Regions from separate parts of the Shewanella sp. SM32 genome, predicted to be linked through region 1. Evidence: riboswitches for the same ligand, from Rfam matches in the RefSeq annotation. Region 1 holds a riboswitch; the other holds the start of a gene.
The links. Region 1 has a riboswitch for cobalamin ahead of L5M10_RS19405 (ABC transporter ATP-binding protein). Riboswitches for the same ligand answer to the same signal wherever they lie in the genome.
Positions count from the first base shown of each region.

Region 2: it holds a riboswitch for cobalamin, as region 1 does, so the genes downstream of both, L5M10_RS00120 (TonB-dependent receptor) here and L5M10_RS19405 (ABC transporter ATP-binding protein) in region 1, are expected to answer to the same signal.

Region 1 is NZ_JAKKRO010000063.1:2,247-17,500, reverse strand. It holds gene L5M10_RS19455 (glycerol dehydrogenase) at 1-119, shown strand, start outside; gene L5M10_RS19450 (NAD-dependent succinate-semialdehyde dehydrogenase) at 337-1,728, shown strand; gene L5M10_RS19445 (cobalamin-binding protein) at 1,791-2,618, opposite strand; gene L5M10_RS19440 (DUF2235 domain-containing protein) at 2,695-3,729, opposite strand; gene cobO (cob(I)yrinic acid a,c-diamide adenosyltransferase) at 3,939-4,562, opposite strand; gene L5M10_RS19430 (cobyric acid synthase) at 4,637-6,271, opposite strand; gene cobU (bifunctional adenosylcobinamide kinase/adenosylcobinamide-phosphate guanylyltransferase) at 6,377-7,003, opposite strand; gene L5M10_RS19420 (adenosylcobinamide-GDP ribazoletransferase) at 7,000-7,788, opposite strand; gene cobT (nicotinate-nucleotide--dimethylbenzimidazole phosphoribosyltransferase) at 7,894-8,976, opposite strand; gene L5M10_RS19410 (FecCD family ABC transporter permease) at 9,185-10,315, opposite strand; gene L5M10_RS19405 (ABC transporter ATP-binding protein) at 10,312-11,187, opposite strand; cobalamin riboswitch at 11,286-11,462, opposite strand; gene L5M10_RS19400 (histidine phosphatase family protein) at 11,684-12,409, opposite strand; gene metH (methionine synthase) at 12,679-15,254, shown strand, end outside.
Region 2 is NZ_JAKKRO010000001.1:22,910-38,163, reverse strand. It holds gene L5M10_RS00170 (NAD-dependent malic enzyme) at 1-1,658, shown strand, start outside; gene L5M10_RS00165 (DUF3069 domain-containing protein) at 1,791-2,225, opposite strand; gene L5M10_RS00160 (phosphatase PAP2 family protein) at 2,257-2,781, opposite strand; partial or broken gene L5M10_RS00155 (diguanylate cyclase) at 3,002-4,857, shown strand; gene L5M10_RS00145 (substrate-binding periplasmic protein) at 4,854-5,651, opposite strand; gene queG (tRNA epoxyqueuosine(34) reductase QueG) at 5,826-7,028, shown strand; gene metE (5-methyltetrahydropteroyltriglutamate--homocysteine S-methyltransferase) at 7,122-9,392, opposite strand; gene L5M10_RS00130 (LysR family transcriptional regulator) at 9,593-10,498, shown strand; gene L5M10_RS00125 (HDOD domain-containing protein) at 10,578-11,306, opposite strand; gene L5M10_RS00120 (TonB-dependent receptor) at 11,586-13,547, opposite strand; cobalamin riboswitch at 13,656-13,891, opposite strand; gene L5M10_RS00115 (hypothetical protein) at 14,026-15,254, opposite strand, start outside.

The sequences.
Region 1 (15,254 bases):
GTGCAGAGGGCGATACTATGGGCAATATGCCGATGAAATTAACCGCAGATGATGTCTATCAAGCCATGATAGCCGCCAATGCCATGGCTGAACGCTATAAAACAGCTGAAGCTTGTTAACCGTAACAATATGACGTGTACTCCGCAGGTGGCAACCATATGATTTTATTAATTAATACTACTGAAACAGTTCCTGCTGCCACACGAATTTACCGTTCATCCTAGGCTTCCTTGCCACATAATCAATGGCAAGGGAGTCCACAACAAACAAGACATTTCCACCCTCGATGCCAAAGCTGGCATTTACGCTCTATTTGTTAAACGCTTGGAGGCACATATGGCTTATGCAACAACCAATCCCTTTACGGGAAAGCTCATTAAAGAATTTCCAAATGCAACAGATACCGAAGTCACACAGGCGATAGAATCCGCCCATCAGGCATTTTTAAGCTGGCGAACCACTCCCTTTGCCGACAAGGCCGCAATACTGTCTAAGGCAGCGAAGATCCTCAGAGACAACAAATCCAAATACGCCAATCTACTGACCTTAGAAATGGGCAAAGTCACAGCAGAAGCCGAAGCTGAAGTCGAACTGTCGGCGCAAATTTTCGAATACTACGCCGAACATGCCGAGCGACTGCTGGCACCGCAAAAACTGCCGGTTGCCGATCCCGCCGAAGGTGAAGCGATACTGGTTAATGAGCCGCTGGGCGTATTATTGGCCATCGAACCTTGGAACTTTCCCTACTACCAAATTGCGCGCATCTTAGCGCCGCAGCTTGCCGCCGGAAATACCTTACTACTCAAACATGCATCCAACGTGCCCCAGTGCGCAGCGGCCTTTGAAGGCTTAATGCGCGATGCCGGACTGCCCTCAGGTGCATTCCAAAATCTGTATGCCACCCGAGAGCAGATAGAACAGATCATCAATTCACCCAAAGTGCATGGTGTTGCGCTCACGGGATCAGAAGATGCGGGATCGATCATTGCCGCTCTGGCGGGTAAGGCACTGAAAAAGTCCACCCTAGAACTGGGTGGCGCAGATGCCTTTATCGTACTTGAAGATGCCGATCTGCCTAAAACTATCGACTGGGCTGTGTTTGGCCGTCACTGGAACGCGGGACAGGTCTGTACATCATCTAAGCGGATGATCTTAGTTGAAGCCATTTACGATGAATTTATGAAGGGTTATATCAAGGGGATCGAAGCGCTAAAAGCGGGCGATCCTATGGACTCGGCCACTACGCTAGCGCCGCTGTCTTCCCAAGGCGCGGCCGATGAGTTGAAGCAGAAGATCCGTGATGCCGTAAAACACGGCGCAACCGCGACCGAAGTGGGTCCTAAAGTGCCGCAGCAAGGCGCCTTTGTGCAGCCAACAATACTGACAAACCTGACGCCAGATAACCCCGCCTACTATTGGGAATTCTTCGGCCCTGTGTCCAGTATCCACAGGGTGAAGGATGAGCAAGCAGCGATTGCCATCGCCAATGACTCACCCTTTGGACTGGGTGGCTCAGTGTTTACCGCCGACACCCAACGCGGGCTGGCGGTCGCTAAGCAGGTTTCCACAGGCATGATGTTTGTCAATCATCCAACTATGGTCAAGGCCGACTTGCCCTTTGGTGGCGTGCGCCGCTCAGGTTATGGCCGCGAGTTGATTGATTTAGGATTGAAAGAGTTTGTAAACCACAAGCTGATTAATGTGGTCGACATCAACGCGCCTTTCTAAACGCTTAGAAAATAGCAACATCTGACTAAACGCCTGACGGAATAATCTGTCAGGCGTTTTATTTAACGTGCTTTATCCAAGGCATCACATAAGGCTTGAACGCCAAGTAAAGCTCTGGGCGTCGCGCGGTGTAATAAATCGGCATTGAGTTGATAAATATGCTGTTTCTTCACGGCAGGAATTTCTGGCCATTGGCGCCAATCAACCCCTTTCACATTACCTTCTTCTTCACTCTGCAAAATCACCTCGGGCAAGGTCAGCAAGACGTTTTCTAAACTGACTTGCGGATAATCACTGGCAGCATCGTAAAACACATTTTGTCCATGGCACACACTGATGATCTGTTGGATCCAACTGTTTTTAGAGACTGTCATCAAGGGGGTCGACCAGAGTTGATAAAATACCTTAGGTTCTGATTTTTTAGCATTTTCAACCCGCAATCGGATAAGCTCAGCGCGATAAGCGGCCGCAGCCTTGCTTGCTTCTTCAACATGCCCCGTAAGTTGGCCTAACTCTTCAAGCTCCTTGGCGACGCCTTCTAAGGTTTTAGGATCGCTACCATAAAGGTTAAATCCTAACGTCCTAAGCTGGTTGATATCTTCGGCTTTATTACCCGAATCCCACACCACAATCAGATCGGGATTAAGCTCCATCACCCGCTCCATTTGAATGCCGTAGTAACCGCCAATACGCGGGATATTTTTTGCCGCCTCGGGATAATCCGCATAATCGGTTGCGGCCACAATCGTATCGCCCGCGCCTATGGCGTAGAGCATTTCTACCGCGTGGGGCGAGAGCGCAATAATGCGTTTAGCGGGCTCGGCCAATACGCTATGGGGAAGAAACAGACTGAGCCCAAAAACGAGTCCAGCTAAGTGTCGCTTAATCATGATATGCCTTAGTATTTATCCCCAAACCGCCTGAAGATGCAGGCGTAGTAGCTTCAGGTCACTTGGGGTTATAGAGTTAAACTAGCTGCTCTGGCCAGCCATAGTGTTCGATATAAGTTTGTAGATTCTTGGGGCGATACTGAGGATCTTGATCCCAGCGGGCCTTCACCGAATGATGCAAAAGTACTGGGACTTGCTCAGGGTCGAGTGGTCGCAAATATTCCTGTTTTATCCGATAAAAACTGCGTCTCGAGTCATGTAAGGTCGCGAGCGGATTTGGATGCACACTCGCGGCTAAGTGTGGCTCTAGGCTTAAATTAAATTTCTGCGCCTCGGATATCATCCACAACAGTGCAATATCCGACAACAATGAACCGTCTTTATCGGGTTTATAACTGCCGCCAATATTGCTATGGGCGCCCGCAAACCACACTTGCTGCATGTCCATATTGTCACGCAGTTGCCAAATGGTCGGCTCAAAATCACTGCGATGTTCATCTATGGCTAAGGCATGGCGGGCAACGCGCACATTGCGGCCAATTTTAGTGTCGTAAAACTCGTCTTTATCTTCGAACAAACCTAAAAACGAGATAGGGATCCCCATAGCGCCCACGGTATCCCACACGCCAACAAACTTGATTTCCCGAGATTCATGACTGTATCTCGCTCTAAATTCGAGGGATTTTTCACCATCAGGCGCAAAGGGCGCACTGCTTTTTTTATAGTGGTCGAAAGCTTGTTGAATCAACGCCGCATCGGGGCGTTTAAGTATGCCGCAGTTATTAATCAAGCCACACAAACAACGCACAGTGTAAGCACCACGGCTAAAACCAAAGAGGTAAATCTCATCGCCGGGGGAATAGTTTTGCACTATATAGCGATACCCATCCATGATGTTTTTATGTAAACCGCGTCCTGTCGCACCGCCAATGGCTTGATCGTAATAGGAACCCACGCCCCAATCATAAAATACCTGCTGGGGTTTGCCATCAGCCGCTATCGGGCTAATCGCCCGCGCGAGGCGCAGCACATTGGTGGGGAAATCGACCTTAAGATCTTTCTCGGGTCGATTCCAAGTCCCATCGGCACAAATCACAATACGTTTATTCATAGGATCATCCTTGAGAACACTTTGAACGCTCAACGGTTAGTGGCTAACCTATAGTCGCTAACAACAAATTGTCGCTAGTCACTAATAGGCAGTTACTCGTCCTCAAACTTAGCGCATTTTATGCCTGTGCTAAAGCCATTCGCGCGTCTTACTTAACATTGCAACCAACAATGCTGCGTCACTTATGCGCCGACTTTTACAAGGTTCGATTAGTAGTCAAAACCTTGCTGTGCCTTGATACCCGCTTCGAATGCGTGTTTCAACGGTTGTACTTCGCTGACAGTATCAGCCAGCTCGATAATCGCCCGATGACAAGCACGGCCCGTAATAATCACATGCTGCATGGGTGGACGATTTTTAAGTGCGCTAAGGACACGTTCCACATCTAAATAGTGATAGCTCACCATATAGGTGAGTTCATCGAGCATCACGCAATCTATGCTCTCATCTTGCAGCAGGGCTTCGGCGGCTTCCCAAGCGAGTACTGCGGCGGCGGTATCTTTTTCTTTATCTTGGGTTTCCCAGGTAAAACCTGTGCCCATTACATGAAACTCAACCCCTGCACCTTCGAGTAAATTACGCTCACCGCACTCCCAAGTGCCTTTGATAAATTGCACGACCGCGGCTTTTTTACCGTGACCGACGGCGCGGGCCACAGTGCCAAAACCTGAGGTCGATTTGCCTTTACCGTTACCGGTTAACACCAGCAGAATCCCCTTCTCCTCTTGGGCGGCGGCAATTTTAGCATCCACACCGGCTTTCACTTTTTGTTGGCGAGCCTTGTGGCGTTCGGCCTTGATTTGCGCTTGTTCGTTGTAGTTTTGTGCTGTCATGGTCTTCTCTTCACTCTGCTGCTAAAAATGTCTGCTTCTAAAACTTATGTTTCTAAAACTTATGTTTCTAAAACTTATGTTTCTAAAATTGGCTGTAATTTTTGCATGTCTAAATGCTCAGCTAACACATCGGCTAAACGATCGAGCTGCTGCTCACGTATTTGATTGATATCTATCGCCTTAGCATCGTTTAATCCCGCCCAGCGCAAAATCAACTGACACGCATCCGGGCTATCAAACAGCCCATGTAAATAAGTGCCAAGGATTTGCCCGTCATCACTTTGCAGGCCATCGGCAAAGCTCATAGATGTGGAATCAGGGATTAACTGCAAGGGCGCATTCGTTTGTTCAAGCCTAGGGATAAGATAGCTTGATTCACCGCAGTGGATTTCATAGCCCTTAACAGCAACCTTTTGCCCAAGTAACGTTAGCTCACCGCTCACTCGCCGTAACTGTTTTTCGGCTTTCAGTTCTGTGCTCAGCGGCAGGTAGCCAAGTCCTGCGGTATCACCCGCACTGTCTTCAATGCCTAAGGGATCGGCAATGCTTTGGCCTAACATTTGATAGCCGCCGCAAATGCCGAGCACTTTGCCGCCGTAACGCAGGTGTGTGGCGATATCTTTATCCCAGCCTTGCTGGCGTAAAAAGGCTAAATCGGCGCGCACATTCTTACTACCGGGTAAGATCAATACATCGGCAGCGGGCAAATGAGTCGCGTGACTCGCGGCTTGGGTTTGCAACGACACATAATCAAAATCAATATCGGGATGCAGCCGCAGCGGATCAAAATCCGTGTGATTACTGATCCTCGGGTACACTAATACCCGCACTTTTAAGCGGCTGTTAGCGCCTTTGGTCGGCGAGCTTATCAGCGCATCTTCGGCATCGAGATGTAAATCATGCAGATAAGGCAACACACCTAAAACAGGCTTTTGAGTATAAGCTTCAAGCCAATCGAGCCCTGATTGCAGCAGGCTAATATCGCCACGGAAACGGTTGATCACAAAGCCCTTTACCCGCGCCTGTTCGGATTCTGATAACAAGGCCAAGGTCCCGACCAAATGGGCAAATACGCCACCCTTATCGATATCAGCAATGATAATCACAGGACAACCCACGGCTTCGGCAAATCCCATGTTGGCAATATCACCTTCGCGCAGATTGATCTCCGCCGGACTGCCCGCGCCTTCCACCACTATGGTTTGATACTGGGCCGTCAATCGCTCGAAGGATTCCAGCACAGCGCCAAGCGCCATTGCCTTGTAATCCTTAGATTTAGGCCCAAAAAAGGCCGAGGCTTCGAGTGTTGTCAGGGCTTTGCCATGAACGATAATTTGCGCGCCCGTGTCCGAGCTTGGTTTAAGCAGTATGGGATTAAAATCGGTATGGGGCTCAAGATAACAGGCCACGGCTTGCAAGGCCTGTGCGCGGCCAATCTCGCCGCCATCGACAGTAACAGCGCTATTGAGCGCCATATTTTGCGGCTTAAAGGGCGCAACCTTAATCCCCTGACGGGCGAGCAAACGACAAATGCCTGCGACTAAGGTGCTCTTGCCCGCATCCGATGTAGTGCCCTGCACCATCAAGACTGCCGCGCGCCGAGGTGAATTAACCGCAGGCGTATTAATTGCGGGCGTATTAACTACAGTAGTGTCAGCGGTATCGAGTGCATTAGCACAGGCTGTGTTGTCTGTGTTTGGAGAGGACATAGGTTTAAAAGGCTTATTCTAGTTTGCAGTCATTAACATAACAGCTCAGTCTAAAAATCACTTAAGTATGCAACTTAAGCTTAAAACGTGGACTGAGCCCAAAGTCTAAAGTGGTTTCAATGCTAAGGGTAAACCAGCGACCACTAAGGTGACATTATCCGCTAAGGTCGCCACGGCTTGATTTAACCAGCCCGCTTCATCGACAAATTGTCGGCTCAACTCACCTAAGGGTACTATGCCAGAACCGACTTCGTTACTGATCAAAATCACCACTCCCTCAAGCTCGACGAGGGAATCCACAAAAGCGGTTTTCTCGGCCTGCCAACTCGCATGAGCTTTATCGTCAGAGGTTGAAGTGGCAGAGGGTGAAACGGCAAAGTCAGTCGCATTCCACTCAGTCGGCGCGGGTTCATCATCGATGTTAACGTTCGATGCAAGTAATTGATTCGTTAACCAAAGAGTTAAACAGTCTACTAAAATCACTCGCCCAGGTTTTGCTAACTGTTTTAACAGTGCAGTGAGGGCGAGCGACTCTTCAAACAATTGCCATTCGATACCATCGTCCGATCGTCCCGCTTGATGCTTGGCGATACGTGTCGCCATTTCATCATCTAGCGCCTGCGCCGTCGCCACATAGCAGGCATCGAAGCCAAGCGCAGTGTACTGACGCACTAAGGCTTCGCCGTAACGACTCTTACCGCTACGGGCGCCGCCTAGGACGAGGTGGATCACAGTATGTTACCCACAACGAGCAATACAAAATAACACACGATTTCAGATATTTGTTGCGCCGCGCCTAAGGTATCACCCGTGTAACCGCCAATCTGGCGTCTAAAGATCACTATGATCAAACGGCGCAGTCCTATCATCACCAATAGCAATGACAATGCCGCTAACCCCTTGAGGAATAACAGCACTAATACGCCGCTGGCGATCAGGATAAGCAGCTCATTAATGCCTTGATGTTGCGATAGCGGCTTAGACTTACTGGTCTCGTCATCGCGGACATATTTTTCACTAAAGATGATACTGGCTGATACCACACGGCTCACTGTGTGCGCGACGATAAGTGCAGAACCCGCGACTACAGGATCGTACAGGGCCAACTCGACTAACAACTGCCATTTCAGCAGCAGGGCCAACATCAGTGCCAGTGCGCCATAACTGCCAAGGCGCGAGTCTTTCATGATCCGCAGCTTGTCTTCAGCCGTCCAACCCCCGCCAAAACCGTCGAAGGTATCGGCGAGGCCATCCTCGTGGAATCCGCCCGTGAGCAAGACGCCAACCAACATAGCTAAAAGAACAGAAACGCCAGCGGGGAGCCAGTTCTGCGTCAGCCAAAACACTATGGCGCTTAACAAACCGACCAGAAGACCGACGAGACCGAAATAACGGCTGGCCTTATTCAACTTATCGCTATCGACTTCGACCCACTTAGGCATAGGAATGCGGGTAAAATAGCCCATGGCAACTAAAAATAAATCTATCTCTTTGTGCCAGCTTTCGCGTTCTGACATAAAGCATCCTTAGTGAATTCACACTTGCTGCAAGGTTTAAAATTAAAACGGTTGGCTAAAGGCTATTATTTTAAATAAGTAAAATAAGCGACTTAGCAGAGCACATCATACAACAGCCTCAATCCCCGCATCACTAAAACTCGCCATTTGATTGTAAAAATTTACTGAGGCTTGAATAAGCGGCAATGCCAACGCCGCCCCCGTACCTTCGCCTAATCTCAGCCCTAGGGATAATAAAGGTTTAGCCTGCAAAAATTCTAACATTCGCAGATGACCTTGCTCATCGGATTGATGGGCAAAAATCAAATAATCACGCACATTGGGGGCGATTTGCACTGCGACTAATGCCGCCGCTGTCGCGATAAAACCGTCCACGACCACCAGCATTTTACGTTCGGCGGCGGCTAACATAGCCCCCGTCATCTGCACAATTTCAAAGCCTCCTAGGCAAGCTAACACTGACTTAGGCCCAGTTAAAGCGCTTTGATGCAGCAATAACGCGAGCTCAATCAGCATCAGTTTACGTTCTAAGGTTTCGCTATTAATGCCAGTACCACGGCCAACGCAATCAATCACATCCAGCTGCATAATCGCCGCCATAATGGCCGCAGCAGAGGAGGTATTGCCTATGCCCATTTCACCAAAGGCGACTAAGTTACAACCCGCTTGATGGTGACGCTCAATCAAATCGCGCGCCATAGCAAAGCCTTTATCGACGGTTTCCAACGTCATCGCGGGTTCTAAATGGATTGCCCCCGTTCCAGCGCCAAGACGTTGATCGATAATACCTTCAACTCCTTCAACTGGCGTTAACATACCGCAATCGATCACTTCGAGCTTAAAGCCCACCTGCCGACAAAAAACGTTAATCGCCGCGCCGCCATGGGCAAAGTTTTGCACCATTTGGTGAGTCACTTCGCTAGGGGCAATCGACACGCCTTCTGCGGCAATGCCATGATCCCCCGCAAACACTAACATAGTTGGATGGACTATTTTGAGCACATCCGTTTGTGGCTGCTCCGTTTTTTGCAAATCAGTCGTTTGCACGCGGGCAATCTGCAAGGCTAAGGATTCGAGCTGACCTAAGGCGCCGGGCGGCTTAGTCTTAAGATCAATTTTCTGCAGAATCACCAGATCCTGCGCTTTACTCACAAGGCTTATTTGAAAAGACACGGCTGACTGAGACATCCACACTCCACTTTGTAATCTACATTAAATAACCACAACGCATCCCGCGTCTATGACGAACATGTCCAATTGTGCATTTCCAATCGCGGGTGGGATATCAACAGAAATACTGATTATCCCGTCAGTCTGCACTTACGGCATGACTCAAAGATGACGACTTAACTCTGGGTTTACGTCCTGACTAGGTGACTACGGCATGACCTTGTATTTACGGCATGACTCTACGCTTACGTAAAATCAGCAAAAAGAACATGCTACCTATGGCGGCCGTGATAATGCCCACGGGCAACTCTTGATTACCCAATAAACAGCGCGCTAATACATCAATCCACACCATAAATAATCCGCCCACCAGCGCCGTTAATAAAATCGGCTGACGACCGGGAAACAGCATGCGTACTGTGTGGGGGATCATTAACCCGACAAAACCGATACCGCCGCATGTAGCCACCAAAATAGCGGTAATCAAGGAGCAGAGCAGCAACATATTGAGCCGCAGCTTAGGCACATTCACCCCTAAGGTATGCGCCGTTTCATCCCCCGCCTGCAACGCCATGATCTGCCGTTTCATGCCTAAAATAATGAATAAACTCGCACCAATCACCAGTGTCGGCAGTACTAACAAGGACCAACTGGCCTTAGCGAAACTGCCTAAACTCCAAAACAGCACAGAGGCTGTCGCCTGCGGACTGGCGAAATACAGCAGCAGACTCGTTAATGCGCCGAACATAAAGGAGGTCGCCACACCAGAGAGCAACATGCGCTCCACTTGGCTATTGAGCCCAAGCCCAGACAAAGCAAGCACTATCAGTACCGACAAACTGGCGCCAATAAAAGCGCCCAAGGGCAAGCTAAACCAAAGCAAACCAGACAAGGCGCCCGAACCGCTAAAAAGCCCAGAATGTGCCGCCATGCCCGCATTATCAAAAAATCCAGAGCCAGTGAATAAGGTCAACATCACCACAGCACCAAAGGACGCGCCAGAGCTAATGCCAAACAAATAGGGATCGGCGAGCGGATTGCGAGTCACGGTTTGCAACACACTGCCCGCCAGTGACAAACCCGCACCCGCCACAAAAGCCAGTAAAATGCGCGGTAGCCTGAGCTCCATCACAATGCGCTCAGTCATGCCATTGGCTTGAGTGAGGTTCGTCGCCTTATTGATAAACACTTGAATAACATCAGTAAAACTGATGTTCGCCGCACCAAAACTCGTCGCGGCAATAGGCGTTATCAAAGTGATGATACCTAATACGAGCAGCATCAGTTGTTGTCTCGTCAACGGTGTCACGATACGCCCCAAATATGAGATGAAATATTGTTTACTCCCCTGAGTCATCCACCCTCGCCTCGCTCGTTCAGGCCATGATCTACATGGTGGTAACCATAAAAATAGCTGATTAAGGGCTTTTTATGTTGTGGATGGGGCGATACCTGAGCACACACGCCAAACACATCGCCAATTCGCGCCTCGGTTAATACTTCGGTTGGCGTCCCCATAGCGCTGACTTCCCCGTTATGGATCAACAACAAACTATCGCACAGGGCACTGGCTAAATTAAGATCATGAATTGAGGCAATCACGCTAATCCCAAGACTACGCACCAATTCGAGGATTTGAATTTGATAGCGCACATCGAGGTGGTTCGTTGGCTCATCGAGGATTAAAAGTTGCGGCTGCTGCACTATGGCGCGGGCAATCAAGGCGCGTTGCTTTTCACCGCCGGATAAGTGCTCATATTGTTGGTGCATCTTATGGCTCAAGCCAACTTTCTCTAAAGCCTTAGCAATACGCTCAGTATCACAGCTCGAATTGGTATCAAACATGCCCTTGTGGGGCGTTAAGCCCATGCTGACCAATTGCTCTGTGGTGAGGTCAAAATAGTGCGGTGTATCCTGCTGCACTACGGCGACGCGACAGGCAAACGCCTTGGGCGACAAGCGCTCAATATCTTGATCAAAAAGGGTAATTTTGCCCTGAGTCGGGCGAACAAACCGATACAAACAGCGCAGCAAACTGGACTTGCCCGCACCGTTAGGGCCAATCAACCCCAGCATCTGCCCCATTGGCAGCGTAAAGTTAATATCGGAAAGTATGGTTTTGCCATCGATACACCAGCTCAAATGACTCACATTGAGCGCGACTGACGGGCTCAATGATGGGTTAGTGTCATTCACGGGGCTATTAGTTTGGATTGCGGAAAGTTTCACCTAAGCGGCGCTCCTATCGAGTCCAAACCTGTATAAAAAAGGTTGTGCATATTGTCATCTGCTCCCTCGAGTCACCCGCTCGAGAACTAAGGCTGCACGCAGCGATAACAGAAATAGGCAGGTCTCCTGACTCGTAGGGAAGAAGATTCGAGATCTTTTTCACTACTCACAGTTGCGGGCACAGTTCGGGCTGACTGACGAGCAGTTCCCCGATTCCCTATTATGTTTGGGTTGATATGCTCTTTGTTAACAACGCCACTGTGAATTAAAACAACGGAGCGATTCGAACAAAGAGAGTCTATTCCCAACACCTATTTCTGCGACGTTATCACTCATTGCGCATGTAATACGCTATCTGGTTCAAACGTCAGGGAAAAGCATTATCCTACATCTATACCATTAGGCAATGCTGTTTAAATCAGAATATTTTCATGTCAGCTTATTCTCGCCAAACGATCACGCCTACATGATAGCGCCGAGATAGTGAAATAAGGCCTCAACACCTGCGCCCACTAGGCCAATCTAAACGCCAATAGCAGACACCCTGTTCATCTTGCAGCACATTAATGCTCACCACGGCCGCCACGGGTAAATCGAGTTGACTATAAAACCCCACCGCCCGTTCAACCCCTAGGGCACGCGCCATTAAGTGACGGATCACCCCGCCGTGGGTCACGACCCACACTTGAGTGGCTGGCATATTGTCAGCGGTTTCATTAACGGCACTGTTTTCATTACCCATTTTATGTGAGTCAAGGGTCAATCGTTCAAACTCGGCGGCGAGTATCTGGTCAATCGTCCCATTCACCCGCGACTCAAAACTTGCCATAGTTTCACCATTAGGCAGCGGAGTTTGCCAAGGGTTTTGCCAATACGCAGCTAAGCGTTCGCCCTCTTGTTGATACAGTTCATCGAGCCGACAACCGTCCCAATCACCAAAATCAATTTCCTGTAAACCCGACAAACACTGCGCCTGCAATGGCCTTGACTCAGATATCAGTGCCGCCGTCGAATGCAACTCGGCGGCAAAAGCGTGGGCAAAATCGGCGCAGCGGCGTGAAATCGAGCTATAAATCGCGCTACACACGCTGGCCTGTGACTCAACTGCTGCCGACATTTGTTGCCAACCCTTTTTACTCAAAGGCACATCCACACGACCCCGCAAAATAGCGCCGCCTTCACACTCACCGTGGCGTAACAATAACAACCGAACTTGTTTCATATATGCCTTTTTAGTTAGGGACTAGATGCTAGGAACTCAAGCCAAGTGCCTAAATTCTTGATTCTCGATTCTCGCTCCTAATGCCTTTGACTTTCATCTTGCCCTGACAATCATAAGTCGCGTATTATGGACGTCTATACGTTTAAATGTCCAAAGCAAATTTTTAAGAACAAGTATTCAAAAAATGTCGGCAGACGACAATAAAATGCACTTAGCATAACAATGGCCGATTTTTGGACTTAACTTAGCTGTATTTAAGGTAATTATTTATGACGATACCCTCAACCAAAGCCAGCCAAATATTAGCAGACATTCGCAAACAGCTTGCAGAGCGCATTCTGATCTTAGACGGTGCCATGGGCACTATGATCCAAGGCTACAAGCTGGAAGAAGAGGACTATCGCGGCGAACGCTTTAAAGATTGGCATACGGATGTCAAAGGTAACAACGACCTCTTGGTCTTGTCACAACCTCACATCATCAAACAAATTCACACCGACTACTTAAACGCCGGTGCCGACATCATTGAAACCAACACCTTTAACGCCACCACCATCGCCATGGCCGACTACGACATGCAGTCGCTGTCCGCCGAAATTAACTTAGTCGGCGCGCGCCTCGCCCGTGAAGCTTGTGATGAAGCCTTTGCTGCCACAGGCATTCCACGCTACGTCGCCGGTGTGTTAGGCCCCACTAACCGTACGTGTTCGATTAGCCCTGATGTGAACGACCCAGGCTATCGCAACGTCAGCTTCGATGAGTTAGTGACTGCTTACAAAGAATCCACTAAGGCGCTGATTGAGGGCGGCGCGGATATCATTATGGTCGAGACCATATTTGATACCTTAAATGCCAAAGCCGCACTGTTTGCGATTGAATCGGTATTTGATGACTTATTTGGTCAGCATTCTAAAGACAGATTGCCGATCATGATTTCGGGCACCATTACCGATGCCTCTGGCCGCACACTGACTGGCCAAACGACCGAAGCCTTTTACAATTCCCTTCGCCATATCAAGCCCTTATCTATCGGTCTTAACTGTGCACTTGGGCCAAAAGAATTACGCCCCTATGTGGAAGAATTATCCCGCATCAGTGAGTGTTATGTGTCGGCGCATCCGAATGCAGGCCTGCCGAACGAGTTTGGCGGTTACGATGAAACCCCAGAGGACATGGCGAACGTGATCGAAGATTGGGCGCGCGAAGGCATGCTTAATATTATCGGGGGTTGTTGTGGTAGTACGCCTGAACATATCCGCGTGATCCGCGAAGCGGTGAGCCGTCACGATCCACGTATTTTGCCAGACATTCCGGTCGCTTGCCGCTTGGCCGGTTTGGAACCACTGACTATCGACGCCCAATCCCTGTTCGTTAACGTGGGTGAGCGCACCAACGTCACAGGTTCGGCCAAGTTTTTAAAGTTGATCAAAGAAGGCAAGTTTGAGCAAGCGCTCGATGTCGCCCGCGAGCAGGTCGAAAGCGGCGCGCAAATCATCGACATCAACATGGACGAAGGCATGCTCGATGGCGCCGAGATCATGCACAAGTTTTTAAACTTGATTGCCTCTGAGCCCGACATCAGCCGCGTACCTATTATGATCGACTCCTCTAAGTGGGAAGTGATCGAAGCTGGCCTCAAATGTATTCAAGGCAAGGGCATAGTTAACTCGATTTCCCTCAAAGAAGGCGAAGCCAAGTTTATTGATCAAGCCACCTTAGTGAAACGCTACGGCGCGGCGGCCATTATCATGGCATTCGACGAGCAAGGTCAGGCCGACACTAAGGCGCGTAAAATCGAAATCTGTACCCGCGCCTACCGCGTGTTGGTCGATAAAGTCGGCTTTCCGCCAGAAGACATCATCTTCGACCCGAATATTTTCGCCATCTCCACTGGTATCGATGAACACGACAACTATGCAGTCGATTTTATTGATGCCATTAAAGCGATTAAAGCCACCCTGCCCCACGCGATGATTTCGGGCGGCGTATCGAACGTGTCGTTCTCGTTCCGCGGTAACAACCCAGTGCGCGAAGCAATTCACGCGGTATTCCTCTACCACGCCATCAAAGTCGGCATGGACATGGGCATTGTCAACGCGGGTCAGTTAGCCATTTACGACGATATCGATCCTGAGCTTAAAGTGCGGGTCGAAAACGTGGTGCTTAACTTGCCCTGCCCAGTGGAAGGCTCGAGCAATACTGAGCAGTTACTTGAAATCGCAGAGAAATTCCGCGGTGATGGCGCGCAGGTGGGCAAGAAAGAAGATTTAGAATGGCGCAGCTGGCCAGTAAGCCAACGCTTATCCCATGCGCTCGTCAAAGGCATTACCGAATTTATCGATGAAGATACCGAAGCCGCCCGCCAAGAAGCGAAACGTCCACTGGATGTGATTGAAGGCGCCTTGATGGACGGCATGAACGTGGTCGGCGACTTGTTCGGCTCGGGCAAGATGTTCCTGCCGCAGGTGGTGAAATCGGCGCGGGTGATGAAAAAAGCCGTGGCTTACTTAAACCCTTATATCGAGCTAGAAAAGGTCGAAGGCCAATCGAATGGCAAGATTTTGATGGTGACAGTAAAAGGTGACGTGCACGATATCGGCAAGAATATCGTCGGCGTGGTGCTCGCCTGTAACGGTTTTGAGGTATTCGATTTAGGTGTGATGGTGTCGGTAGAGCGAATTCTCGACGCCGTGAAAGAACACAATATCGATATCATCGGCATGTCGGGCCTCATCACGCCGAGTCTGGACGAGATGGTGCATAACGTGAAAACCTTCCACCGTGAAGGCTTAACCATTCCGGCGATTATCGGCGGCGCCACTTGCTCGAAAATCCACACTGCGGT
Region 2 (15,254 bases), on a different contig from region 1:
CGTTTGCAGGACCTGCCATTCTTGAAGCCCCACTGATTAACAAGGGCAGTGCATTTTCTGAAGAAGAGCGTATTTTCTTTAACCTCGAAGGCTTAGTCCCCTATGCCATTGAAACGATTGAGGAGCAGGCTTCTCGCGCCTACGATCAATTTAGAAGTTTCAATAACGACTTAGACAAGCATATTTACCTACGTAATATCCAAGACACAAACGAGACCTTATTTTATCGTTTAGTGCAAAATAACATCAGCGAGATGATGCCCATCATCTATACGCCGACGGTAGGTTTAGCTTGTGAACGTTTCTCGAAAAACTATCGCCGCAACCGTGGTTTGTTTATCTCCTATCCGAACAAAGATAGGATCGATGACATCCTCAATAACTCGACTCGTCAAAAAGTTAAAATTATCGTAGTCACTGATGGTGAACGTATTTTAGGCCTTGGCGATCAAGGTATTGGCGGCATGGGGATCCCTATCGGTAAGCTGTCACTCTACACTAGCTGTGGCGGTATCAGTCCGGCTTATACCCTGCCTATTACCTTAGATGTAGGCACAGATAATCCGCAGCTGTTAGAAGATCCTATGTATATGGGTTGGCGCCATCCACGCATCGGTGGCGAAGAATATGCCGAGTTTATCGAAGCCTTTATGCAAGCCGTCCACGTGCGTTGGCCGGATACTTTGATCCAGTTCGAAGACTTTGCCCAAAAGAATGCCATGCCGATCCTAGAGCGTTATAAGGATCGCTATTGCTGCTTTAACGATGATATTCAAGGCACTGCTGCGGTTGCTGTTGGTTGCTTGCTCGCCGCGTGTAAGGCTGCAGGCACTGAATTGAATCAACAACGTATCGCCTTCCTCGGTGCTGGTAGTGCCGGTTGCGGTATTGCCGAAGCTATCGTGGCACAAATGGTGTCTGAAGGGATCAGCGACGAGCAAGCTCGCACTCAAGTGTGTATGGTTGACCGTTGGGGCTTATTGCTCGACAACATGCCTAACCTGTTGCCATTCCAGCAAAAATTGGCGCAGAAATGCACAAATATCCAAAACTGGAGTAATTTCAGCGACAATATTTCACTGCTCGATGTGGTTAACAACGCCAAGCCGACAGTGCTGATTGGGGTATCTGGGGTTCCAGGACTCTTCACCGAAGAAATCATCCGTGCTATGCACAGCCATTGTGCTCGGCCGATTATTTTCCCTATGTCGAACCCCACCAGCCGCGTAGAAGCGACACCGAAGGACATTTTGCATTGGACCTCAGGTCAAGCACTCGTCGCTACGGGCAGCCCATTCGAGCCTGTGGTTGTCGATGGTGAAACCTATGAAATTGCCCAGTGCAACAACAGCTTTATCTTCCCAGGTATTGGCTTAGGCGTATTAGCTTCGGGCGCACGTCATGTATCCGATGCCATGTTGATGGCTTCAAGTCGCGCACTTGCCGAATGTTCGCCACTGGCAATCGATGGTACAGGTCCACTACTGCCTAAACTGGAAGATATCCATGCGGTGAGTAAGCATATTGCTTTCGCCGTAGGTAAAGTCGCAGTTGAACAAGGGTTAACGCTGCCCATGAGCGATGAGATCTTACAGCAGTCGATTGAAGGCAATTTCTGGAGTCCAGAATATCGCCGCTACAAACGCACTTCGTTCTAAGCATAGCGTTGCCGCGACTCAAGTTGCAGTAGAGCAGCTTAGTTGAGCGTTTGTGCTAGCCAGCAAAAAGCCCGTTACTTTGCAGTAACGGGCTTTTTCATTTCAGGCACAGTTTTTCATTTCAATAGAACACTAAGGTGCCATCACCTGTTTAAAGCTATTGAGCAAAGCGCGATCGGTACGCGCTTTCTTCAACTTACGTAGGCTTTCTTTGAGCGATTCATCGGCTAAGCGCGTAAAAATGCCATTATATTCTTGCTCTTGGATTGCACTATCGGTATCGGCTTGCTCAGAAATTTCTTGGGCGACACGACTCAATTGCAACCAAGCATTCGCGATATAGAAACCGTGGAATGCGGCTTGTTCCATTAGATTACGCGCACTGGCAGGTAAAGATGCCCAAGCTTGGCTAAATTTACCTTCCCTGTCTTCCAACAGTTCGGCACACAAACCTTGGTACGCTGCTAATAAGTCACCCGGTAATTTAGCCATTGGTAACACTTTATTCGCAACATTGTAAGAAATCTGCTCGGCAGTTTCGCGGTAAACAGCTGATAATTCGCTCATAAAAATCTCGATTCGCATCCCAAAAATAGACTTAAAACTGGCCACTCACATATAAACCATAAACGCCGTTACCCGCAATCGGCGTAACTGTAATCCCCTCATAGGGTTGAGTAAAATACCAACCCGCCAGCGCTCCAATCGCCGCACCAGCTAACACATCCTCGAGGTAATGTTGGTCGCTCGCCACTCGGGTATAGCCCACATAAGATGCGGCAACATAGGCAGGTAAACCATATTGCCAACCATAGCGCTGCTGAATAAACGTCGCCGCCATAAAGCTGTCAGAGGTATGACCCGATGGAAACGAATCATCGCCACTATCGTCTGGCCTGTCTTTACTCACACCATACTTAAGACCTTCAACAATTAACCGACTCGACACCGCTGCCTGAATTAACTGCCAACTACCATCATAACCCTCTTCATAAAACAAGGTCGCACCCATCGCAGTAGCGGGTAATAATAAATGCAATACATCGCCAGAGGTTTCTAAATCTGAGCCTGCCCAACTAGTGCCACTCATCATGAATAATGCAGCACAGAGTAATTTCTTCAAGGGTGATTCCTTTGTGGGATAATAACCAAGGCGGAGTTTATACCTTGATCATTAACCGAATGCAAAATTGCTATACATCTATATTAAAAATGAACAAACAAGTTATGCTAAGCTAATAATTAGCTATTGATTTTAATGCGAACAGGAATCTTTTTTGCTACATCAACTTAGGTATTTATCATTCTCCTTATTGCTGCTTCTACTGCCGCTTAGCAACGCTATGGCAGAAGAAAAGACTCAGGTTGATAAAATATTTGCAAGATTTGAAAGCGGCGTCCCTATGACCCGTGAAGAAATCGAAAGCAATCTAGTGTTATTAAGCAAACTAATTTCGACTGACGATGTCACCCGTCATGAAAAGCTGCAACTGCTTAAATGCTGGGATCAGAATACAGAAAACGACACAGCTATTGCACTGGCACTTAAAAATACTAACCAAGCACTGAGCAATATTCCGCCAACCGCCTCTCCCCATTTCATTACCGACCTCACGCTCTGCCACTCTTGGTTTCTGCAATTAAGTGGTGATATGGATGGCGCGATGGAAGGTTATAATCTCAGTGTTAAACGTGCCTATGAGCATGAAGACCTTAAGCTAATAGCCGACTCGCGCAGCATTCGCGGCGCACTTTACTCTTATATTGGCGATTTTTCTGCGGCATTAGACGATCTCGTCACTGCGCAAGATCTCTATGAATCACTCAATTTAAGCGGTTGGGCTAACATTAACCTTGCCGATGTTGCTACCAGTTTTAGACGTTATGGCGATCCCCAAAGTGCAATCCGCTATTACACCAAACTCAAAGCTCTCTATCTAAAAAACAATAACCAAGAACAGGCAATGTATGTCAACTCGGACATTGGCCTTGCCTTAGATGAACTCGGTGAACATCAACAGGCCGTAGATAATTTCTTAGTAAGTTATCAATACTTCAAGGAACATCAGCAGGAAAAAGTGGCAGCAACTATGGCAACGAATATTGCCTACAGCTTAATCAAACTCAATCGTCTGACCGAAGCCGAAAAGTATTTAATCGAAGCCGATACTGTTATTAATGAAAAAGATCTGACCGATTACAGCTTCATGAAGCTTTTTATGGCCGATATAAAGTTTCAACAAGCTCGCTATAAAGAGGCGCTTACCGAACTTGAGCTAGGGGAAAAAGCCTTTCGCACTCTGCAGAATAATCGGGGACTCACTCAACTGCTGCAGCTTAAAAGTAACATATATGTGGCTATGAATGATTTATCTGCCGCCTACGGAGCGCTGCAAAAATTTGTTACCCTAACAAAAAAAGTCGATGGCAATTCTCTCTCCCATCATACGACAGAATTAAAGGTCAAGTTTGATACCAGTCGGATTGAATCTGAAAATCAACGCTTGATTGAAAACCAAAACCTTAAAGAACAAGAGCTCGCGCTACTCGAAAAGAACAAATCACTGCAACACATTATCCTATTACTAGCGGGCTTTATCCTGACGATAGTGTCTATATTCGCTTATAAACAAGTACATAGAAATCGCCAACTGCAAGTTATTGCCCTCACGGATTATCTTACCAAACTCCCTAATCGTCGGCATATTTATGCCCAAGCCGCAAAATATTTTCAGCAAGCCTTAAAACATCAAAGCCCTTTTTCAGTGATTATTTTTGATGCGGATCACTTCAAAAAATCAACGATAACTTCGGCCATGAATTAGGCGATCGCGCCCTTATGACCATTGCAAATGCAGGCCGAGCCTTATCGGGTAATAAAGACCTCGTTGGCCGCATCGGTGGTGAAGAGTTTTTAATCCTATTGCCTAACACTGATGCCACAGGTGCGTTAGCGCTGGCGCATCAATTGCAGAACCATATTAGCCGCCTTAGCGCACAGAATTTACCAGCAGAACTCAAATTGACCGTTAGTGCTGGTGTCGCCACTTTAGAACCACAAAATAATACGGAAGATGCATATCAAGATAAAGATTTTGCCACCTTGCTAAAGCGGGCCGACAATGCTCTTTATGAGGCTAAAAATGCGGGCAGAAATTGTGTGAAATCAGCCAAGAATGAGGCTTTAAGAGAGAATTAAACGGCCTTATGCCAAAACACTTGATGTTGTAATGGCGGTGGCAAAGTGCCAAACCATGTCTGATACAAACGACTAAATTCACCTGAGTCTTTCATTTTCTCAAGCTCTGTTTGCCAACTGATAACGGTTGCCGCCGATGTCCCTTTAGAAAAAGCTAAATAGAGATTAATCTCCGATACTACAAACACTTGGCGGATATCTGTCTCACTCGCACCCACTTCTTCGAGTATCTGCTTTACCGCAAGATCCGCCTGGCACCAAAAACGAATTCGAGAAAACAGCAACTGCTTCGCCGATTGCTGCGGAAAACTCGCCACCAGCAAATTATCCACGCCCGCTTGTTGTAGCAACTGCGCTCCCGCCGATTCCCGATAAACCCCTACAATATCTGTCGATTGAAGTTCAGCAAGTTGATCGAGAGCGATGGGATCTGCCGTCCTTGCGTACAATGCAATTTTGCTGGTCGCAATAGGACCGATAAAATCAAACTGCTCAGCTCGCTCATCATTAATTGACGTAGCAAAAAGTAAAACGTTCGCTGAGGTATTGGCAATCGAATACGCCCGAGCCCAAGGTAACACATCGATTTTTTCACTCTGACCCAGTCTTGATTGCAAGGTATTGACTAAGTCCACCGCAAAACCTTGCGGCACACCATTTTGCTCGTAACTCATGGGAGGCCAAGCTTCGGTCACCAATTTCAACTTGTCAGGCGCCGCAAAAACAAGATTAGGCATCAGGCCTAATAAGCTCATCGCAAGAAAACACGCCCTAAGGGGAAACGCACTCAGCATACGAATACCAAACGATAAACATTAGACCTAATCATAGACTCAATCCCAACAGCAAATAAACAAATACCCCAAAGAAAATATCGCCTCACGCCCCCTTCTGAGTAAACTCGTCCTCAATAAGTGAAAACTGCTATCATATTGCCACCTAGCCAAGAGCCTCGCTGCCATCAATTCATGTCAACTTTAGCCAATCAAACCCCAAGCCAATCCTATGCCAGCATGCTGTCGCGGCTCGCTCTGCAAATTAAAACGTGGGGAAAAGCACTCGGATTTGCGCAGGTTGGCATTTGCGATACGGATTTAACCGCTGAAGAAGCCAAACTCCAAGCATGGCTAGACAAAGGTTTTCATGGCGAAATGGCCTATATGGCCACCCATGGCATGATGCGCGCTCGCCCGCAAGAACTGCATCCGGGCACAGTGCGGGTGATCTCCGTACGGATGGACTATTTGCCACCCGAAGCTGGCTTTGCAACGAATCTCACCGATCCCAACTTAGGTTATATTTCCCGTTATGCCGGAGGTCGCGACTATCACAAGTTGATCCGCGCTCGGCTTAAAAAGCTGGGAGATCAAATCAGTGCAGAGTTAGTTGCTCTCGGTTTCGATTCCGCTGACTTTCGCCCCTTTGTTGACTCAGCCCCTGTACTTGAGCGCCCCTTAGCCGAAAAAGCCGGTATAGGCTGGACAGGTAAACACTCACTCATACTCAACCATGAGGCTGGCAGTTGGTTCTTTTTAGGTGAGCTACTGATCAATTTGCCTCTGCCTGTGGATATTCCCATTCAAGAAGGCTGTAACACTTGTGTCGCCTGCATTACCTCCTGCCCAACGGGTGCAATCGTAGAACCTTATGTGGTCGATGGCAGACGCTGTATTTCCTATCTCACCATTGAGCTGCAGGGCGCTATTCCCGAAGAATTTAGGCCACTCATGGGCAATCGCATCTATGGTTGCGATGATTGCCAACTCGCGTGTCCCATCAATCGCCAAGCGCCGCTGACTGAAGAAACTGACTTTCATATTCGTCCGCAGTTAAAGCAGCCTGACCTTCTCAGCCTTTTTGCTTGGAGCGAGGCCGAGTTTCTTAAACAAACTGAAGGCAGCGCCATTCGCCGCATTGGGCATAAACGTTGGCTACGTAATATTGCAGTAGCACTGGGTAACGCTCCCGCAAGCCCAAGCATTATTGCCGCACTTAACGCCCGCAATCACAGCGAAGATATCGATGAGATAGTGCGTGAGCATATTGAATGGGCGCTTAATGCCCAGCAATCGCGCCTTGCTGAAAGCACCACAACTGAACAACAAAAAGCCCGCCGCAAAACCGAGCGCATGGTGCGCATTATCGAAAAAGGCTTACCGCGAGATGCTTAAGTCAATCGGCAAGCAATAAACAACGGATGCATAAGCATCCGCTGTTACTAACTCAATAAACGCAGTAAAAAAATATTTCACTCAAGCATAATATTAACCAAGGCGGCGACGTAGTTCTCGCGTGGCATCGACCATGTTTTTCAGTGCGGGTTCAACTTCATCCCAAGTACGGGTTTTTAGGCCGCAATCTGGATTAACCCATAGCTGACGTACGGGCACTTTTTGCGCCGCTTTCTCGATTAAGTGCACCATGGCCTCCACACTTGGGGTGTTTGGCGAATGAATGTCATACACTCCTGGGCCAATTTCATTTGGATATTCAAAATCTTCAAAGGCGTTGAGTAACTCCATCCGTGAACGCGAAGTCTCGATAGTAATCACATCGGCATCCATGGCGGCAATCGCAGCAATCGTGTCGTTAAACTCGCTGTAACACATGTGGGTGTGGATTTGAGTCTCATCAGTCACGCCAGCAGCGCTGAGTTTAAAGGCATTAACCGCCCAATCTAAATAGGTTTGCCACTCACTTTGTTTTAATGGCAGACCTTCACGGAAGGCGGGCTCATCGATTTGTATAATGCCAATACCGGCATTTTGTAAGTCCACCACTTCATCACGAATCGCCAGCGCCAGCTGAGTCGCAATCACATCGCGGCCGATATCTTCACGGGCGAATGACCAATGCAGAATCGTCACAGGGCCAGTCAGCATGCCTTTTACAGGCTTGTCGGTGAGACTTTGGGCAAACTCGGCCCAATCAACCGTCATCGCCTTTGGACGACTAACATCACCATAGATCAACGGTGGCTTAACACAGCGTGAACCATAACTTTGCACCCAACCATTTTTGGTAAAGCCAACGCCCGCAAGCTGCTCACCAAAGTATTCCACCATATCGTTGCGCTCGGCCTCACCATGAACCAGTACATCGATACCGAGTTTAAGCTGGCGGTCGATAGTATCGCGGGTGACTTGCTGCAATTGCTCTGTATATTGTGCATCACTCAGATCGCCCTTGCGCCAACGACTGCGTAGTCCACGGATTGCCGGTGTTTGTGGGAAGGAGCCAATGGTGGTGGTCGGCAACAGAGGTAAACGGTATTTCTGCTGCTGCACTGCTTGGCGTACGCTGAAATCACTGACGCGCTCATAGTCGGCAGATGTCAACGCGGCAACGCGGGCAATCACTTGACTGTCGGCGGCCTGCGCTTTCGTCTCACGGCGTGCCAAACAGGTTTGCACAATCTCTTTTACCGCGGCCGATTCAGGTGCCAGTAGCAATTGGCGCACATTGGCCAGTTCGAGTAATTTTTGCTTCGCAAACGCGAGTTGTTGACGCAGCGCAGGCTCAAGTGTGGCTTCCACCTCTAAATCCACAGGGCTGTGCAGGAGTGAGCAAGAAGTACCGATCCACAAGCGATCTCCGAGATCACGGGCAACCGCGCCTATGCGTTCGGCAATTAAATCCGCCTCTGCCGCCCACACGTTGCGGCCATTGACCACACCCACCGACAAAATTTGATCTTGACCAAGCGCATTGGCAAAGACTGCCAATTGATCCGGCGCTGTGACTAAATCGACATGCAACCCCGCGACCGGCAAGGCCGATACCAGCGCTTGATGGTGTGTGATACCGCCGTAATAACTGGTAAGAAGGATCTTCACCTTCGTAATGCTGAGGGCTTGATACGCCTCAGTGATCGCCGCTTGCCATTCACCATCCAATTCCAATGCGAGAATGGGCTCATCGAGCTGTACCCATTGCACTCCCTGAGCAGCAAAACGCGCCAAAATGTCAGCATAAGCAGTTAATAAATTGGGTAATAAACTTAACTTATCAAACTCTTGGCCCACAGTTTTAGCTAGGTACAAGTAGCTAACAGGGCCGAGTAGCACAGGTTTTGCTTTATAACCTAAGGACTGCGCTTCGCTGACTTCATCGAAAAATTGCTCATAGGCAATCGAAAACACTTGGTTTTGGCTGAGCTCAGGTACCAGATAGTGATAGTTAGTATTGAAATACTTGGTCATTTCAGAGGCTGGCGCATCTTGGCCCGTTGGCGCTCTGCCGCGGGCAACACGGAATAAAGTATCGAGATCGATTGCCCCTTCACCACGATGACGCTCAGGAATGGCATTTAAAGTCGCGCTTAAGGTCAGCACTTGATCATAAAAGGCAAAATCACCTACGGGAACTTGCTCAATGCCCGCAGCAGCTTGCCACTGCCAATGGGTGTGGCGAAGTTCACTCGCCACTTCACGTAATTGTGCCTGAGTGCTCTCACCACGCCAGTATTTTTCTAAGGCAAATTTCAATTCACGACGACGCCCAATACGGGGAAACCCAAGACTATTTAATTGCATACTCTATCTTCCTTTATTTGAGATAAGCCACATTCGGCACTTGCACCCACCAGATTGTTTTCTCTTGGCACTTTTCAGCACTTCAGCCTTGATAAATAACAATGGGCGTCTGGACGTCTAGAAGTTTATTGTGTTAGTCTCTATTCCAGCAACCGAATTGATTTCAAGCACAACATGAGCGAAATTCACTTGGAGTGAACATGATCGAACTAAGACACCTGCGAACCTTAATGGCCCTGAAAGAAAGCGGCAGTTTGGCGGGCGCAGCCAAAAAACGTTTTGTCACTCAATCCGCCCTCTCACACCAGATTAAGGAGTTGGAGCAAAGGATTAACTCGCCCATTTTTGTGCGTAAGAGTAAACCACTGTCATTCACCCAAGAAGGTGCACGCCTGCTGCATCTGGCTGAAGAGATTTTGCCTAAGGTGTTAGAAACCGAGACAGATTTGAAGAATGGGCTGGAAACCGAAACCAATCAGTTGCGAGTCGGCATTGAGTGCCATAGCTGTTTTCGCTGGTTAATGCCTGTAATGGAGCAATTTAGGCAAGATCATCCGGCAGCCGAGTTAGACTTGTCGAGCCGTCACCTGTTCGACTCGCTCAATGCCTTAGAAATGGGTGAACTGGATATTGTATTAACCTCAGATCCTGTGCCTGGGCATTCACTCGCCTACCAGCATTTGTTTGATTTTGAAGTGAAGTTAGTGGTTGCTAAGGATCATCCTTTAGCGAAAGAAGCCTATGTCACCCCTAAGCAATTAGCACACTTGCCTATTATCAGTTATCCAGTGCCGTTGACGCGTTTAGATATTTATCGCCACTTTTTAGAGCCTGCGGGCATAGAGGCAGGCGAGCAAAAAACCTGTGATTTAACCATGATGTTATTGCAACGCATCGCCTGTAAAGACGGCATAGCCGCACTGCCAAGTTGGTCGATTAATGAAGGACATGGACTGAGTCTCGCTACGGTGAAACTCGGCCAAGAAGGTCTAAAACGACCGCTATTTGGTGCCTATCGCCGCCACAGTGCTAACTCTGCATTGATCCAAAATTGGTTACAACTAGTGGCAAGGGAAGGTTTATCCCGCCAGCAGAAGACGAATTAATGCGGGTGACATAGAGTAAAAAGCCTGCGAATGCAGGCTTGTTTATTGAGTCAAATGACTATTTCATAGCATCGACAAATTACAGCGGATTCATCAACAATCCACGCATAGACAAGACACGGCGCAGTATCAACCCTGATGAATTAGGATTACGGGTCTGACGCAAATTATGGGCGATCATAAACTCTTGACGCAGATCCTGATCGAGATCTAACGCCTCGAACGCTTCGATGGTTAAGGTCTGTTGTTGATTATCAATCAATGACTTAATCACACTTAAAGGAAATGACTGTTCGGCATTAGCATTTAAATAGGCAAATGCGGTCAGTGCGATAATTTGGCCGAACACACTGAACAGAGCTAAGGTTTGTACTTCGTCAGCATCAACCTCCACACCTTCCATATCCGCTAAGCTATCTACCGCATCCGTTGCAATATCTTCAGTCAGCTTCCAATAACCTTGGACCAACTTTTTATAGGGCTGTGGCAGTTCATCGAGGCGTTCTTTTAAATAGAACGTAAAGGCGTAGCGATAGATATTAACTTGACCTAAGCGGATCAAAGCTTCTTTCAACGAACGAGTTTTGTGATTTTCCACTACAGCAGCCTGTGCGGAATTACTGCGCATAAGCATGTGCGCTGCCAATGCGGGATCGCTCGAGATAATGTCAATCACATTACGAATGTCGCCTTCAGCAAGGATCGCTTTTTTGAGTGGAATTAGAATCCCTCGGCGGCCAATCACTTGCTCTTCGTTCGCTATGATAGCTCTAACTTGAGTAAAAACCTGTTGCTCAAGATCAGTCATAAGACACTTTACACCTGTTTATTAACAATAAGATGATTCGGTTACAGCTCACATCATACCTAAAATACTAAGAATTTCAGCCATAAACAGCAGAGTAAAATATAAATTACTCCTATTTAGTGATGACTGCCCGCTAACACTATAGATAACGACAATTAAACCACTCTACTAAAACGATATTCAAGACTATACCTATTTTAAGATTTATTCTTTGAACTCAGCGTAAAAACTAAAAAGCCAGACTGAGTCTGGCTTTGTTATTAGATAGCTCATTAATATTTAGAAGCGGTAGCCCACAGTGAAACGAATATCACGGCCTCGACCTGAGTAATAACCATTATATGTTCCACCACCATAATAGCCTGCGCTAACATAATCTTTATCGAATACATTATCGATACGCAGACTGGCAAGCCAAGCATCACGATTATAATTCAAGGCTAAATTACCAAGCACGTAACTTGCTAGCTTATCACCTTGATTAGCGTTATCGCCTTCGATAAAACGATCACCCGTGTAGATAGCTTCGGCAAATACTTGGAAATGCTCAGCAAAATCCATGCTGACATAACCGCGTCCCGTGTGTTTTGCCACCCAAGACAGCTCTTTGCCATCGTTAGCACCATCGGTAAATTCGGCGTCGGTATAGTTATATTCCAGCCCTAACTGCAGCGCTTTAGTGATCTGCCAATCCCAATCGGCACCCGCGCCATAACGACGAGAAGCGTCGGCATTAACGTTTGCACCGTTGAAATTTCCACCTATGGGTTTAACTGCACTCGAGTCATAAACAATTTCATCCTCTAAATCGAGACGATATAGGCTGACTCGTAGGGTTTGACTAGCGACAGCCCAATCCCAACCCGCCTCATAGGAACGGCCTGTTTGCGGCTTTAAGCCAAATACGCCCGGCGATGTATAAGCTTGCTCATCCACTTTAGCAAAACGGAAGTTATCATCAGCGCGCACATAGAGTCTGTGCTCCGCAGTTGGGCGGTAATTTAAACCCAGTTCGAATGCGTGGGCATTTTCGTCTAAATCCATGCCATTAGGATAGACATTGCCATCGACTAACTCATCGGTCACTCGTGCATAACGACCACCCACAACGTAACTTAAAGTATGACTTAAAGGCACTGTAGCTTGTAGATAGGCGCTTTGCATTTGCTGCACATTACTGCGCGCCATAGTGTCAAAATCAGCCTTACCACGGCTGATGTCTAAACCTGTGACTAGGCTTAGCTCGCCTTGACGGGTACTGTAATTCGCTAACGCTTTAGGGCTAAACATTAACAGTGAGCGTGTGTTATGGCTGTTCGCCCCCCAATTAAGAGAAGACACTAAGGTATCGCTGTAATCTAAATCCGCCGCCAGCGCCCAGTTTTGATTAAGCTGATGCTGGTAACCCGTTCGCGCCGCAGTGGTCATCTCGTGGGCATACTCTACCTTATTTGATGAAGCACGGGGATCGTCTTTAAATTGCTTTTCAGTAAGCGAGCCCGGATTTTCACGATCGCTATCGTAGTAGCTGGTTTCAACAAAGAACGAGTCTGTGGCTGTTTTATATTGAATGCGGCCAAGAATAGAGCCGGTTTCGTTGGCATTATGCTGGCGATAGTTGTCACCTTGGTTGTAACTACCGGTGAAAAAGTAACGCCAATCTTTGTTGATCGCGCCAGACACATCACCACGACCTTCATAGGTATCAAAACTGCCGCCGGATAACTGCACGCTGCCGCCAGTATTTTCAGGGGACTTAGTGACAATATTAATCACCCCGCCCACGGCTTGGTCACCATAAAGTACACCCGCACTACCCGATAAAATTTCGATACGATCCACTTGATTAAGCGGAATGGCATTAAGGCTAGGTGCGGCGATATCGATATTATTGAGACGACGACCATCAAGTAAAATCAGCGTGTTATTAACGGCAGTGCTGGCGCTAAAACCGCGCATCGCAAAGCTAGTTCCAATATTGTTATCCGAAATTTGAATACCGCTTTGACCACGTAAGACGTCGGTCAAATTAGTCGCGCCACTCATTTCAATAGCCGCGGCATCAATCACATTCACATTGGCGGCAATATTTAACGGGGTCTTATCAGAGCGGCCGATCACGACAAGATGCTCGTCGACTTTAGCTGTGCTGGTATCGTCAGCCGCCATAACGGGCGCGATAATTGAAAAACTGCAAAGGCTGCCGATCAGCAGCGCGATTTTTGTTGGATTTGTTCCCATTTTACCTTTAACTCCTGCAAGGAAAACGGGGCATTGACGCCACGATACCGTTAATTCAGTCGTAAATACTGACGGTGATTATCGCATTTTGAGATCTGCCCACCGAAATCTCAAAAACACCTTCAGGGCCGGTCTCCGGACTTAGGCTATGTTAATCCATTAAAAGTTAGATTAACGCGAGACTGACCTTTTACATTCTGACTTTCGGGTTCAGTCTTGAACACACCAATCAAACGCGGTCTTCTCTCACCTTTTACCGTTGCGGGGGCAGTGCCAGAATTTCACTGGCTTCCCGATTATCTCACGACACTATCATCGTAAGCACCACAGAAGGTTGACTCAAAATTAGGTTCAAAGGGCGTACAATCTGTTAACGCCCAACAAGGCTCAGAGCATATCAGACCTGAGCGCGCGCATTATAGACGTCTATACGGATGAAAGTCCATTAATCTCAGATTAGCGAGAAAACTCACATGAGCTAGAAAACACCATCCCAGTTTTTTGCCGCAGGTTTTGGTCTGTCTTTGCTCAAAATCGCCTGACGCTGCTCAGGGGTTTCGCATTGGGCAACGGGGGTAAAATCCAGCGGTTTAATCACTAACGAGTCAGCAGGTTGCACTGGCGACTTGTCGAACATTGGCAAATTCATCGACCAAGAGACCAGCTCCCCATTTTCGCTGATGCCAACATAACCGTCATTTGCGCCATCTAACCAAGTGAGTCGCGGAATACGTGCAATCAACTTTTCCACATTTTCACGGTTGGCGCGATAACCAACAGGTACCACTTTGCCATCGGGACGGGTAAACACAAAGGAGGCAGGCCCTCGAGTAATGACGCTGCCTTCCTGCCAATATTTATCAAGAATCTCTTGGGCATAGTGAAACCCAAACATATGAGCGTAATCAGTATCGTCGGCTACAATTTGCGGCACGGCCTTATCCCGCAGTAATAAAAAGCCTGAGCCGATGCTGATAATCTCTTTTACCCCTGTGATATCGGTTTTTTGAATCCAATCGACACCACAGTTAATCCCATCGCCCCAAAAATGCGCATCCCCCGTAGGACTTAAAATCGCAAAGGCACAATTGTTTGCCGTCATACTCGCCACATCCTTTAAGGCGCTGCGGATCGAGTAAGCATCACTGCGCCAACCCCAACTCACCACAGTGCCGTCCTTTTTCAAGGCGGCATAGGTGTGTTGAAAATATTCGATCTTCGCCACATCCGTAAGCTGCGGGAGTAACTTTTTCATATTGGTCGACTCTTCAACCTGCCCCCAAATCACCGCGCTACCTTCTTTTTTGAGGGCGACAAAACTGCGACCTCTGGCAAAGATATCGACAACATCAACTAATTGATCCTGCACATGTAAGCTATTGCCGCCGTAGGGGCCATAACCCCAAGTGTGTACCTTGCCATTAGCATCAAGGGCCGCAATGGCCTCTTGATTAGCGAACAACTTGGTAATATTGGTCATGCGGTTTTGCAGGGCTTTGTCGAGGCTCAATTTCCCCACATTACCCCAGTAAACCACAGTGCCATCTTGACGTAGCGCGGCAAACCCGTCCTTAACTGGGACGATTTGCTTAACTTGCTTAAGCTGCTCCGTCACCTCGCGGCTATCACCGCCAGCATAACTGCCACCCCAAGTGATCACCTCACCAGATTGTGTTAACGCCGCAAAGGCCGAACTGTTGGTGACCA